DNA from 2 places in the Marinomonas sp. THO17 genome. Region 2 is predicted to be linked to the other one. Evidence: predicted binding sites of a transcription regulator. Region 2 holds the regulator's gene; the other holds the start of a gene.
What was found. Region 2 encodes PhoB, which activates phosphate uptake and scavenging genes when phosphate is short. Its sites were predicted from a motif close to TGTCATANNNNTGTCANA; they were not measured.
Positions count from the first base shown of each region.

Region 1: a site for PhoB is predicted at 3,086-3,103, ahead of ABXS85_RS06770 (phosphatase PAP2 family protein). Genes of this name have one in related genera too.

Region 1 covers NZ_AP031575.1:1,429,175-1,436,295, reverse strand. The annotation lists gene ABXS85_RS06795 (VOC family protein) at 1-34, shown strand, start outside; gene ABXS85_RS06790 (glyoxylate/hydroxypyruvate reductase A) at 31-966, shown strand; gene ABXS85_RS06785 (5-carboxymethyl-2-hydroxymuconate Delta-isomerase) at 992-1,342, shown strand; gene ABXS85_RS06780 (phospholipase A) at 1,357-2,319, shown strand; gene ABXS85_RS06775 (hypothetical protein) at 2,425-2,991, shown strand; gene ABXS85_RS06770 (phosphatase PAP2 family protein) at 3,170-3,685, shown strand; gene ABXS85_RS06765 (MJ1255/VC2487 family glycosyltransferase) at 3,682-4,782, shown strand; gene ABXS85_RS06760 (dienelactone hydrolase family protein) at 4,848-5,765, opposite strand; gene folM (dihydromonapterin reductase) at 6,140-6,862, shown strand; gene folE (GTP cyclohydrolase I FolE) at 6,931-7,121, shown strand, end outside.
Region 2 covers NZ_AP031575.1:2,534,932-2,542,052, reverse strand. The annotation lists gene ABXS85_RS12095 (amino acid ABC transporter permease) at 1-89, shown strand, start outside; gene ABXS85_RS12090 (amino acid ABC transporter permease) at 102-1,202, shown strand; gene ABXS85_RS12085 (amino acid ABC transporter ATP-binding protein) at 1,228-2,007, shown strand; gene ABXS85_RS12080 (HDOD domain-containing protein) at 2,100-3,368, shown strand; gene ABXS85_RS12075 (chorismate lyase) at 3,373-3,933, shown strand; gene ubiA (4-hydroxybenzoate octaprenyltransferase) at 3,930-4,784, shown strand; gene phoB (phosphate regulon transcriptional regulator PhoB) at 4,869-5,564, shown strand; gene phoR (phosphate regulon sensor histidine kinase PhoR) at 5,561-6,886, shown strand; gene ABXS85_RS12055 (response regulator) at 6,973-7,121, opposite strand, start outside.

The DNA.
Region 1 (7,121 bases), 1.1 Mb from region 2:
TTTTAAAAATATGGCGGAGGTATACGCGCGATGATTCCATTGGTGACCAGCTTTAGTCCACAAGAAGAGAGCCAATGGTTGCAGCAGTTGACTAAGCAGATACCAAATCAAGTTTTCAAGCCTTTGGCTGAGTTATCAGATCTGCAAAGGCAAGAGTGCGAGTTAGCCATTGTTGCTAATCCTGATCCTCAGGCCTTGGCCAGTTTGCCAAACTTAGTATGGGTACAAAGTTTATGGGCTGGCGTTGAGGGTATGGTTAATCAACTTCCTGACGCCAAGTTTAAAATTGTGCGATTGATCGATCCCCATTTAGCGGAAACCATGTCTGAAGCGGTACTAGCTTGGACCTTGTATTTGCATCGAGACATGCCGCATTATGCGCGACAGCAAACACATGCTCAATGGCAACAAAGACCTATGGTGAGAGCCAAAGATCGTCGTGTCGGCATCTTGGGATTGGGTGAGCTGGGTAATGCAAGTGCCCAACGGCTTGCTGCCAATGGTTTTCAAGTATTTGGCTGGAGTCGTAGTGAAAAACAACTGGCAGGAGTGACTTGCTTTCATGGCCGTGATGGCTTAACTCAGCTCTTGTCACAAGCTGATATTTTGGTGTGTCTGCTGCCTTTAACTTCGGCGACGTTAGGTTTACTCAATGACGATACTTTATCTTATTTGCCACCCGATGCGGCTTTGATAAACTTCTCCCGTGGAGCCATCATTGATGACATTGCCTTGCAGAAAAAGTTGCAGCAAGGTGAAATTCGTCATGCTGTATTGGATGTCTTCCAGCAAGAGCCATTACCAACAGATAATGCGTATTGGCGTATGAAAAATGTGACGGTATTACCACATATTTCTGCGCCTACTCATATTGAAAGTGCCTGTGATGTCGTGGCAAAGAATATTCGTTTATATCAAGCAACCACAAAAATACCCGCTGCGGTTGATGTAGGTCGTGGCTACTAATAAATCTAATAAAACGGAGATAAGTATGCCCCACTGTATTGTTGAGTTTAGTCAAAATCTGTCACAAGAAGTACCACCAATGGATATGCTGGAAGCGGTGCGCGATGCCACTATGGCCTCAGAGCTGTTTACTCAGGAAGACATTAAGCTCAGAGCTTTGCCATATAAGGACTTTTTGACCGCGGGTACGGAGGATGCTTTCATTCATGTTACCTTACGCATTCTTGCTGGCCGTTCGCAGCAACAAAAGCAAAGGCTGTCGCAAATGGTATTGGATGCCATAATGGCCTTTGCTCTTAAAGACGTCAGTTTTACAGTGGAGGTGTGTGATATGGATAGGGACACTTATTGTAAAAAAGTGGTGTTGTCTTCATAAGAAAGGTGTAGTGAATGAAGTGGTTATACTGTTGTTTGTTGGTCTTGCCGAGTCTTGTGTGGGCAGAAGAGGATGTTGATCTAGCGTCTGATAGTGCGCCGCAAGAAGATTCAGAATCTTATTTTCAAGCGGAAGAGCCAGCAGTACCTGAGTCAATTAGCCAACGAGCGAAAGAAGCTAAAGGGCTTTTTCAACAGCGGGAAATGCGAGAGCGAGCGACCGTTAATAACCCTTTTGTAATCACTCCCCATCGACCTAACTACTTTTTACCTATTGCATACACGTCAAATCCAAATGATCGTGCTTTTTTAGGTGACAAAAGTGATTCGGAAAGTTTACAAAGTGTCGAATTTAAATTTCAACTCAGTGTGAAATTCCCAGTGGCTTATAATCTAGTGGGGCCTAATAGTAGTCTATGGTTTGCCTATACTCAGCAAGCCTATTGGCAAGCTTATAACAGCAATATTTCCGCCCCATTTCGCGATACGAATCATGAGCCAGAAGCTTTCATTGTGGTTAAGCCCAAAAAGGGCTTATTCGGTATTAAGCCAAGTTACATAACCTATGGTTTAAATCATCAGTCCAATGGTCAATCCGGTGATTTATCCCGTTCGTGGAACCGTTTTTACATTGATTTTTTGTTTGAAACAGACAATACCGCCTTTTCTATCAAACCTTGGTACCGTTTTCCCGAAAGTTCGAGGGTAGATGATAATCCTGATATCGAAGACTACTATGGTTATGGTGAACTTAACATCATACATGTGATTGACGATTACAGTATTGACATGATGATACGTAATAACCTTGACATGTCTGATAATCGCGGCGCTCTTCAATTAGGTTTCAATTTCCCCTTGTGGGGGAAAACACGTGGTTATATTCAATACTTTAATGGTTATGGCCAATCACTGCTTGATTACAACCATCAAACCCAGTCTTTAGGCATAGGTATTATGTTGAGTAACTGGTTATAGGCCTCCTTATTTTTTGAAAATTGACATGTTTTCGTCATCATTTTGTCATGGAGGTGTCATTTTTGGATTTTAAGCTAGGTGGTAATTTAACCTAGGAGTACAACAATGAAACTTATCCCTATCGCAACCAGCTTAATGGCACTCACTCTTCTAACGGCTTGTGGCGGACAAATGACGAAATCTGGTTCTGCTGACAAAATGGCAGATGCCTCAGCCATGAACAACAATGATTTGTACGAAGTACACCATGAAGGTCGTATTTATATTTTTGACGACCGTGATGTTTATGAAGATTTTCTTGCTGTAGGGGAAACGTCTTTCCGAAAAGTTCGTATTGGTGAAGGTCCTAAAGGCGAAACAATTGTGTTTGGTTTGACCAACGAAGACAAGAAGAAAACATCTGGCATTGCCTCAATCGAAATGTATGATGGTGACTTGGCTGGTGCAAAAGACTTTTATGGTGAAATGCGCGTAGAAGGCCGTATCTTTGTTTTTGGTTCTTTAGAAGAAATGAACACGGCTCGTATCGTGGGTGAAGTACCATTACGCTACACAGAAATCGGTGCTGGTCCAAAAGGTGAAACAGTTGTCTACGCTTTGAACAGCAGCAACAAAAAAGTGCGTCCAGATGCGATGATTGCTAAGTTCCACAAAATGAATGATATAAAATAATTCATAGGAATTTGAGATGAATAAATGCCCCGCTTGTCGGGGCATTTTTGTTGTCAGATACAGGACTTTATTTATTTTTATTTCCTAATGGTCCTGTCATCAAGATGTCACCAAATCGCCACCTAACTGACATTTTCCTTGTTTATGTTGAATGATAAGAAAAAAGTGAGGTGGCCTTATGAACATACTTCAGAATATTCATGCATTTGATGTACAAACTTTCTCATGGTGTATGGCGCGTAAACACAGAGCCAAACTAACCAATATGGGCAGAGCGGTATCCTTTACAGCGGATGGCCCTTTATACGCCATGTTAGCAGCGCTCTTGTGGTTAAATGGTTACCACACTTTAGTCATTATCATAGCTGCAGGTTTTGCTTTAGAGCGAGTTTTGTATCTGATTTTAAAACGTGGATTTAAACGCAATAGGCCTGCTGACGCATTGGATAATTTTAACAGCTTTATTATTCCTTCTGATCAGTTCTCTTTTCCTTCTGGGCACACCTCAGGTGCCTTTTTCATGGCCTATTGTTTGAGTGAATGGTTTCCAGGTCTCAATCTTGTATTGTATTTCTGGGCGATGAATGTGGGCTTATCTAGAATTTTTTTGGGTGTGCATTTTCCAACGGATACAGTAATAGGCGCTTTGTTGGGAAGTGCTTGTGCGGGCTTGATGATTGGAGTCTTAGTATGAAAATCCTTTATGGTGTTCAAGGCACAGGCAATGGTCATATTACTCGTGCCAGAGCCATGGCAACGGAAATGAAAGCGGCTGGCATAGAGGTGGACTTTGTATTTTCTGGTCGGGCTAAACATGACTATTTTGATATGGAGTTGTTTGGTGATTATCGTACCTTTGAAGGATTAAGCTTTGTTGCACGCGATGGTAAGTTGGATCTGTACGCTACCTTTCGTAAGGCTAATTTTTTACGCTTGTATCGTGACATTAAAGAGCTGGATACGCGTGGATATGACTTGGTGATCACGGATTACGAGCCTATCGTTGCTTGGGCTGCAAAACGTCAAGGTGTGCCTTGTTTAGGGTTTGGTCACCAATATGCTTTTAAGTATGATATTCCCCGTTACCAAAAAAATCCGATAGCACAATGGATTATGGCGAATTTCGCACCAGCTGAGACACATTTAGGAGCCCATTGGCATCATTTTGGTCACGCTATCTTGCCTCCGCTTATTCAACATCATGAGCTGGATAATACGCCGCAATCGAATCAGGTGTTAGTGTATTTGCCATTTGAAAACAGTGAAGCGGTTTTGGATTGGTTAGACGCCATTCCAGATTATCAATTTAGATTGCATTGCAAAGACATAGAGCCCGGTGTGTATGGCAATGTGGAAGTGTTTCCTTTTAGCCGTACCCAATTCCAAAAAAACCTTAGTGAATGTGAATCTGTTCTCTGTAACGCCGGTTTTGAGTTGAATTCTGAAGCCTTACACTTAGGCCGCCGTATCTTGGCTAAGCCCATGCAAGGTCAGATTGAACAACATTCCAATGCCATTGCATTAGAGTATTTAGGTATAGGTATGACCACAGAAACACTGAGCGCTGAGTGCATTAAAGAATGGTTGGAAACCAGTCGTGTGGTGCAAATAGAATACCCTAATGTGGCTAAGGCTGTAGTGAATTGGTTGCAAGAAAATGATGATTCGAGTGTGGTGGATTTATGTCAAAGTTTGTGGCAACAAGTCCCTAACCTTAAACAACTTAGTTTTCATTACCCATATGCTCAAAAAAGCTTAAATCAAAACACAATGAAACGCGCGACTGTTTAAACAGCCGCGCATTTTTCTTTGAATAAGTGTTGCTTGAAGTAATGTTCCTTGAAGTAATAAAGGGATTAGGATGTTAAGTTCTCATTAAAGAAAGCCAAGGTACGCGCCCAAGCCAATTCGGCATTCTTTTCATCATATCTTGCAGTGGAGTCGTTGTGGAAACCATGATTGGTTTTTTCATAAGTGTAGGCCACGTAATCCACATTATTCGCCTTTAATGCTTCCTCATAAGCAGGCCATGTATCGTTTACGCGTTTGTCCATTTCTGCAAAATGTATTTGAAGAGGTGCTTTAATCTGATCAATTTTGTCATTTGCTGGGGTTCCATAATAAGGCGCTCCTGCATTGATCACATCAGGGATATAGGCCGCTAATGTGTTGGTCAGATAGCCACCAAAGCAAAAGCCCACCATACCGACTTTTCCTGTGGTTAGCTCGTGATCTTTAAGCACTCGAGCGGCGTCCATAAAATCCCCCTCAATTTTGCTTCTGTCTAAGGTTCTTTGCATGGCACGTCCTTCATCATCATTGCCAGGATAACCACCGAGAGGAAACAGAGCGTCGGGAGCCAGGGCGACAAAACCAGCTTTTGCCAAACGTCTAGCGACATCTTTAATGTAAGGGTTTAAACCACGGTTTTCATGAGCGACAAGAACTGCAGGTGCTGGATTTTCTGCATTGACGTTTTTGGGAATAACCAAATAGCCTCGTGCTTTGCCATGACCACTCGGTGCTGCAAAGTCTATATAAGAGGCCGTAATGTCAGGGTCATTAAAAGACACTTGCTCGGCTTGAGCATAATTGGGAGTTAGAGATTTCGCGATGACGGATAAAGATAAGCCTGTGACTCCTAAGGTACCCAAACGCGATAAAAATGTACGTCTGTCTATGTCGCCGTGGGCATATTCGTCATACCAGTCAAAAGCTTCTTGGGGAATATCGCTTGTTTTGATAGGGGTGGTTATTTCTGCTGTTTGATTCATTTCAATTCCTTCTTTTCTTCATAGGGAAGGTACGAATAAGAATTTACTTATGCCCATCAAAAGCTTGAGCCCATCGTACCTGCTTTCGTAACACCATGTTTACAGACTACAACGCATAACTTAGATTGGATTTTGTTTGCTAAGTTCATTTTTCGTACAAAAAATTTCAAAATTTTACTCACAATCTTTGTACGTAACATGATCTAAAATTGGTTTACATGCGTATAACGGAAAGTTAGGTTTGATTGGCTGAAGCAATAACTTAGGCTGAGAGCGGCTGACTAACAAGTTCATTAAAACTTGCCATTTTGGCTATTGTTAGTTGTGATAAAGATTGTCATTCTTACTGAAGTTGGTTGAAGGAAAGAATACTAATGACGCGCAAATCGCCTATCATTATTACAGGAGGGGGTCAGCGCCTAGGCTTGGCATGTGCAAAAGCACTGCAGCAAGAAGGCTACCAAGTAATCATTACTTACCGTCGTCAGAGAGAAGACATCGCAGACATTGAATCCTTAGGTATTCGTTGTGTGCAGGCGGACTTTTCCAGTGCTGAGGGAGTGGATGCATTTATTGACCAAATTTTAGACGAATATCAAGCTTTAGGTGGCATCATACACAATGCATCCGAATGGCAAGCAGAAAATACTTGCTCAGATACGGCACTATTAATGGAAAAAATGTGGCAAGTACATGTATTTGCTCCATACCGTATTAATCTTGCCTTTGAAGCATTATTATGTGCTGGTTTTAAAGAAGATGGCATTGCTGACATTATTCACATGACGGATTATGTCGCAGAAAAAGGCAGTGATAAGCATATTGCGTACGCTGCAAGCAAAGCGGGGTTAGCCAATTTGACTTGCTCCTTTGCAAAACGTTATTCGCCTCAAGTTAAGGTGAATTCCATTGCACCTTCATTACTCATGTTTAATCACAGTGACGATGAAGACTATCGGCAGAAAGCCTTAAATAAGTCACTGTTACGAAAGGAGCCAGGAGAGCAGGAAGGCGTACTCGCTGTTAAGTATGTATTGGAAAGCGGCTACTTGACAGGTAGAACCTTGTCTCTGGATGGAGGCAGACATTTGGTATAACCAAATAGGGACTTCTTTTAGCAAAGCCTCCTTGTCACAGACAGGAGACAGTAACGTAGGACAAAGATATGAAAGCTAACATAGTGGAAAACTCGATGGTTAAACATGCCTTTCTCTCTGAGGAGGCTAAGCAAGTTCGTGATGCACTTGTCAAAAGTGGGTTAGAAACGCCTATGATTGATAATGGTCTGACCACGGAAGAGAAATACCAACGTATTAAAATGGCTTTTGAAGATGTGGTCAGTACTCTGGGATTGGA
Region 2 (7,121 bases):
TTTGTATGCTGGTTTACGGTTCTTTGAGTTTGTCTATCTCACTCTTTATGAACTGGTATAACAAGCGTATGGCATTAGTTGAGCGTTAAGGAGGCAAACTTATGGCGATCGAATTTAAACCATCTCCAAGCCTCCCACCACCGTCTGATTCGGTTGGTCCTGTCGCTTGGATACGTAATAACTTTTTTTCATCTCCCTTGAATGTTGTGCTGACTCTGCTCAGCCTCTATATCATTTATTTAATTGTTCCTCCTGTCATACAGTGGGGACTACTTAATGCGACTTGGGAAGGGAACAATAAAGATGCATGTACTGCAGGTGGTGCATGCTGGGCATTTATAAACGCTCGCTTTGATCAGTTTATGTATGGTCTTTACCCACCCGAAGAATACTGGAGAATCAATATCGCAGCGATAATACTAGTTTTGATGGTGGGAATGTATGCCATCAAAGTAGTGAATAAGCTGTATTTATCCATTGCAATCATCTTTGTTTATCCAGTTATTGCCTACTTCCTATTTTCAGGAGGTGTATTTGGCCTTAGCATTGTAGAAACACCTCTATGGGGAGGCTTATTTCTAACCATGCTACTGGGTATTATCGGTATTGTCGCATCATTTCCTCTCGGCGTTGTTTTAGCACTTGGTCGAAGATCTGATATGCCAATAGTGAAATCTGTTTGCGTGGTTTTCATTGAAACCATTCGTGCTGTGCCTTTGATCACTATCTTGTTCATGGCATCGGTAATGATCCCATTATTCTTGCCTGAAGGCATGAACTTCAACAAGTTATTGCGTGTCTTAATTGGTATTACCCTATTCTCTGCCGCATATACTGCCGAAGTTATTCGTGGTGGTTTGCAAGCCATTCCAAAAGGTCAGTACGAAGCAGCAGATGCAATGGGATTAACCTATTGGCAATCAATGTGTCTAATCATCTTGCCTCAAGCATTAAAGCTGGTTATTCCGGGGATAGTAAATAATTTTATCAGTTTATTTAAAGACACTACTCTGGTTTACATCGTTGGAATGATTGATTTGCTGGGTATGATTCAACTAGCAAAACAAGACCCTAACTGGCTTGGAACAGCATTAGAAGGTTACGCCTTTGCCGGCTTTATTTATTGGATTATCTGCTTCGGTATGTCTCGCTACAGCATGGCACTAGAACGTAAGTTAGATACTGGACACAAGCGGAATTAATTAAGAATTTAGAGGCCTTCATAAAATGACTCAACAAAATATGGCACTTGCCCAACTAGCGCCGGGCGAAGAAGCAATCATCCAATTCACGGACGTAAACAAATGGTATGGCGACTTTCACGTATTAAAGAACATCAACTTTAGTATCAAGAAAGGCGAGCGTATCGTAGTATGTGGACCGTCTGGTTCCGGTAAATCGACTATGACGCGTTGCATCAACCGTCTTGAAGAACACCAAAAAGGTAGCATTCTGGTCGATGGTATCGAAATGAACGATAATTTAAAGAACATTGAAGCCATTCGTAAAGACGTAGGCATGGTGTTCCAACACTTTAATCTGTTTCCGCATCTGACTATTTTGGAAAACCTGACACTTGCGCCAATCTGGGTTCGTAAGACTCCGAAAAAAGAAGCGGAAGAAATGGCAATGCATTACTTGGAGCGTGTCAAAATCGCTAACCAAGCACTGAAATATCCAGGTCAGCTTTCTGGAGGTCAACAACAACGTGTGGCCATTGCTCGTGGTCTATGCATGCAACCTCGTATCATGCTGTTTGATGAGCCAACATCAGCCCTTGATCCAGAAATGATCAAGGAAGTACTGGACGTTATGATCCAGCTTGCTGAAGAAGGTATGACCATGGTGTGTGTAACCCACGAAATGGGCTTCGCGAAAACCGTAGCGGACCGCGTGGTATTCATGGATGCGGGTGAAATTGTCGAAGCCAACAAACCTGCTGAGTTCTTTGACAACCCACAACATGACCGCACGCAAATGTTCTTAAGCCAGATTCTAAACCACTAATTAGATCTTTGCTGATAAAATCTGTAAAATAAAAGCCCCTATCATGGGGCTTTTTCAGTTACCTAAATCCTTGTTCTTACAGAGTACTTCATATGGACGTTTCAGCAGAACTACAGCCAAGTAATAGGCTGCGTGTGGTACATTTAGTGGACCATACAGGTCGTTTGCAAGTGATTTTCCCAGAACACCATATGTTAGACATAGCGGCCTTAGCGCGTATTACCAAACGCCGCTTTGAACCCATCCCCCATTTTAACAGTGATGGCGACCCGCTCATCAAACCCAATAGTGTTTCCAGTATCTTGGATGCCAGCATCTTTGAAAGTGAGACTCTGCAAATTCGTCTCAAGTCTGATAGTCCCTATCGCGACATTTCTAGCGAAGAGCTAAAAGACATGTTTTCAGGCCCTCTCAATCGCTTTGAAAACATTTCCATCCCGGTAGACCAAATCAAGCAAGCCGCCAGCAATCATGAAAATGACGAAGAACAGATTCTGCAAGCCCTCGGCCGTTTCCAATCCATTCGCCTGAAACAGCGCCTAGAAGAAACGTTGGAAATTCCCCCTTTACCAGCATCATCACACCGCATCATTCGTTTATCAAGCGATGAAACCGCCGGTACTGACGAACTGTGTGAGGTCATTGCACTGGACCCAAGTCTGGCGGCGCAGGTGATCAGTTGGGCTTCCTCTCCTTATTATGGCGCTCCTGGAACCATTGAATCCGTCGAAGATGCCATCATACGTGTGTTGGGTTTTGATATGGTGATGAACTTGGCATTAGGCTTGTCCATGGGTAATGCTTTTCAAACACCTGAGAATGGCCCAAGACATTACGAAAACTTCTGGCTCGACTCGGTTTCCAATGCGGTTCTCATGGAAGCCTTAGTCAAAGTCATGCCCAGTGAAGACTGCCCCAAATTAGGCCATGCTTATTTGGCTGGCTTACTGCAGAACTTTGGTTATTTGGCCATTAGTAGCATATTGCCACCCCACTTTTCGATTCTATCGCGCTATTGCGAAGCCAATTCTCATTTGGCTACGGAAATTATAGAAATGCAGATTTTGCATTTCACCAAGGAACAATTAGGCTCTTGGTTATTACGTTACTGGAGCTTACCAGATAACATCTGGACGGCTATTCGTTACAGCAAAAAACCACACTATTATGGTGAACACGCTAAATTAGCTAAGCTTTTGTATATCTCTCACCAGCTTCGCCAAGGTTTAGAAATAGAACCATCTGTCTTATTAGAAGTGGGTATCAGCCTAGAACAAGCTGAAGCGTGTCGTGTTCAGGTATATCAGTCCTCCAGTGAGCTTCACAAAATGGTCGCATTAATTGAAAAAATGAACATCTGACTTTATGACACGATTCAATTCGCTTGCTACCAAGCAATTTGACTATCGCTGGATGGCGATTCATCGTGCTAACAAAAGCAAGATTCCAAGCCATCTTTGGCCTTGGCTGGTCACCAAGCAATCGCTAACCCGTAAATTGCGCAGTATTTCCAAATTGAGTGTTGAGGTCATCGAAGATGGTTGGGGAACCCCAAGTTTTAGAGAAAGGCATAAGCTCAAACTTGCTCCTAGAGCGGCCGTCCGCGTGCGTACTGTATTGTTAAAACTGGATGGGGTTACGGTGATTTATGCCCGCTCAATTATTCCTGCACGTTCCCTTTTAGGCCATTGGCGAAAAGTGCCTCACCTAAAAAATAAACCTCTAGGTGGTTATCTATTTCAACACAGGTCTTTACAACGTAGCCCAATCGAAATTGCTGAACTGCCTACAAGCATGTTTCCAGAGCATTCAGGTAACGTTTGGGCAAGACGTTCAGTTTTTCATCAATATGGCACTGGTATCTTGGTTAACGAAGCCTTCTTTGACACAATCTCTGCTTTCAAATCGCCATTTGGATTATTATGAACAAGCTAAAAGACTACGCCGAATTAACTCGCTTTAATCGTCCCATCGGCTCCCTATTATTAATGTGGCCAACCTTATGGGCCATATGGCTAGCGGCAGACGGACAACCAGATTGGTCGATTGTAATTATTTTCATACTGGGCGTCTTTAGCATGCGTTCAGCAGGCTGTGTAATTAACGATTATGCCGATCGAAAAGTAGATGGCCATGTAGAACGAACCAAAAACCGTCCGATACCATCTGGCCGTGTTAGCGCCAATGAAGCATTGATTTTATTCATTGTATTGGCCTTAGTCAGCTTCATTCTGGTGCTACTAACCGATAAACAGACCATACTTTTATCCTTTATTGGCTTGGGCTTAGCGGCTCTGTATCCATTCATGAAGCGCTATACTCATCTGCCTCAACTCTTCTTAGGGCTAGCCTTTTCTTGGGCCATTCCCATGGCATATAGCGCCCAGGGAGGTAGCTTAAACGACCCTCTCTTATGGATGCTATTCTTAGCAAATTGCTTTTGGACTATAGCTTACGATACCTACTACGCTATGACGGATCGTGCTGATGATGTAAAAGTCGGCATCAAATCCACTGCCATCTTATTTGGTCAATATGATCTTTTGGTGATTCTGTGTTTACAAGCTTTAACGCTTTCTCTTTTGACATGGGTAGGCTTCTTCGCGACACTGGGTTGGCCATATTTTGTCGCATTATTGATTTGTATTTGGTTGTTTTATAAACAGTATCAACAAGCAAGAGAAAGAGAAAGACAAGCCTGTTTTCACTCTTTCCTAGACAACAATCGCATTGGTGCTTGTGTCTTTATTGGCTTAGTAACCAGCTATTTTGTGTAAAATGTGGCAAACATATGACACTTTAACTAAATTGTCATAATTGATCGCTTTAATAAAACCGTTCCTGAGATGAGGGTGAATCCTGTGACCGGTAAGAAAGTACTAATTATTGATGATGAGTCTTCCATACGCGAGATGATTGCCATTGCCCTAGAAATGGCAGGATACGAGTACATGGAAGCAGAAAACATTCAGCAAGCCCATGAAATCATAGTGGACCATAGACCCGATTTGATTTTGGTTGACTGGATGATGCCTGGCGGCAGTGGCATTGAATTGACACGACGTATCAAAAAAGACAGCACGACAGCGGAAATACCTGTCATTATGCTGACCGCAAAAAGTGAAGAAGACAACAAAATTCAAGGTTTAGAAGTGGGTGCGGACGATTACATCACCAAACCTTTTTCACCTCGTGAATTAGTTGCTCGATTGAAAGCGGTATTACGTCGCGCTACACCACAGGGCATTGATGAACCCATTGAAGTAGAAGGTCTAACACTTGATCCAATCAGTCAACGAGTCACTATTGGAGCTCGTCCATTGGACATGGGGCCGACAGAATACCGTTTGCTGAAGTTCCTAATGACTCATCAAGAACGCGCTTATTCAAGGGCGCAATTATTGGATCAAGTCTGGGGGGGGAATGTCTACGTGGAGGAGCGCACTGTCGATGTACACATACGTCGTTTGCGTAAAGCCATTGGCAATACCCATGACTTCTTGATTCAAACCGTGCGGGGCACTGGCTACCGCTTCTCAGCAAAAAGGTCGGCATGAAAACCATCTGGCGAAACACCATTATTTCTTGGTTGGCAGGCTTCATTGCCTGCGCGGTAATCGGATATATATTAGGCCATTTTTTAGGTGTTTTGCTGCTCTATACATTGGGCACTTTATACTGGCAAATGTACCAGCTGTATCAATTTCATAACTGGTTACGTCACTCTGGTCGTGCCGCGCCACCAGAATCCAACGGTATTTGGGGCGAAGTGTTCGATGCCGTATATCGTTTACAAAAGAAGCAACGCAAATCCAAACGCCGTATGCGCCAAGCGTTAACGCGTATTGAAAGCTCCACCAGCGCCTTGAAAGAGGGCGTTATCATGGCGGACAACCAAGGCAATTTAGAGTGGTGGAATAACTCAGCAGCGCATTTTCTAGGTCTCATGCGACCGGTTGATCGTGGCCAAGTCATTACCAACATAGTGCGCAGTCCCGAGTTTTTCCGATACTTTACGCAAAAACGTTTCGGCGAACCCTTGGTAATCAAATCCCCGGCAAAAGATGGTGTATATCTGGAAATCCAAACCACCCTTTACGATAAAAACGATCACCTTATTTTTGTTCGTGATATCACACGTCTACACTTGTTAGAGCAGATGCGTAAAGACTTTGTTGCCAACGCTTCACATGAACTCAAAACCCCTCTAACGGTAATAAAAGGTTATGTGGAAACCCTGGATATGTTCAAGGATACCCTGCCCCAAAATATGCAGAAAGGCATAGTAAATATGGCGGAACAATCCGAACGCATGGAACAGCTGATCGAAGACTTACTGCTTTTGTCGCGTCTAGAAAGTGATGACAAACGCGAAGAAAATCAGTGGTATAAAGTGGGCGAGATTATTGATTCTATTGTCAAAACCACGACTCCTATTTTGTCAGAACAGCACAAGCTGACAACCCGAATTGCTGACGATGCACGTATTTACGGTTCTTATAAAGAGTTGTATAGCGCTTTTTCAAACCTGATCGTAAATGCCGTCAAATACTCGCCAGACGGCGGTGAAATTGAAATCAAATGGGAATCCAGTGAGCTCAATGGTATTTTTTCAGTAAAAGATCAGGGCTTAGGAATCGACCCACGGCACATTCCACGTCTAACCGAACGTTTTTTCCGTGTTGATAAAGGTCGCGGCTCAAAAACTGGAGGCACGGGCTTAGGACTGGCGATAGTAAAGCACGTATTAATACATCATGATGCCAAATTACAAATCCGCAGTTTACCCGGTTCAGGCAGTACTTTTTCCTGTCATTTCCCGGCCAATCGAGTACGTAAAGACGCTATTGACAGCATAATGTCATCAAAGGTGGAATAGAAAAGTAACCCAGTAAAGAAATAATCAACAACAAAAAAGCACTGAATGAAGCACTTTTTTAGTCATCAAACATCCTCATCATTTACTCAAAGATGATCGAACAAACTCTTAATAAAAGCTTCTTTATCAGCGTCTTGGTCAATTAAGCGAAGTACCACAGTCAAAAAAGTCGAATCCGGTTTTTTTTCAGTTGTTGCAACCGACTCAACATAATAGTTCAAGCGATTCACAGCCC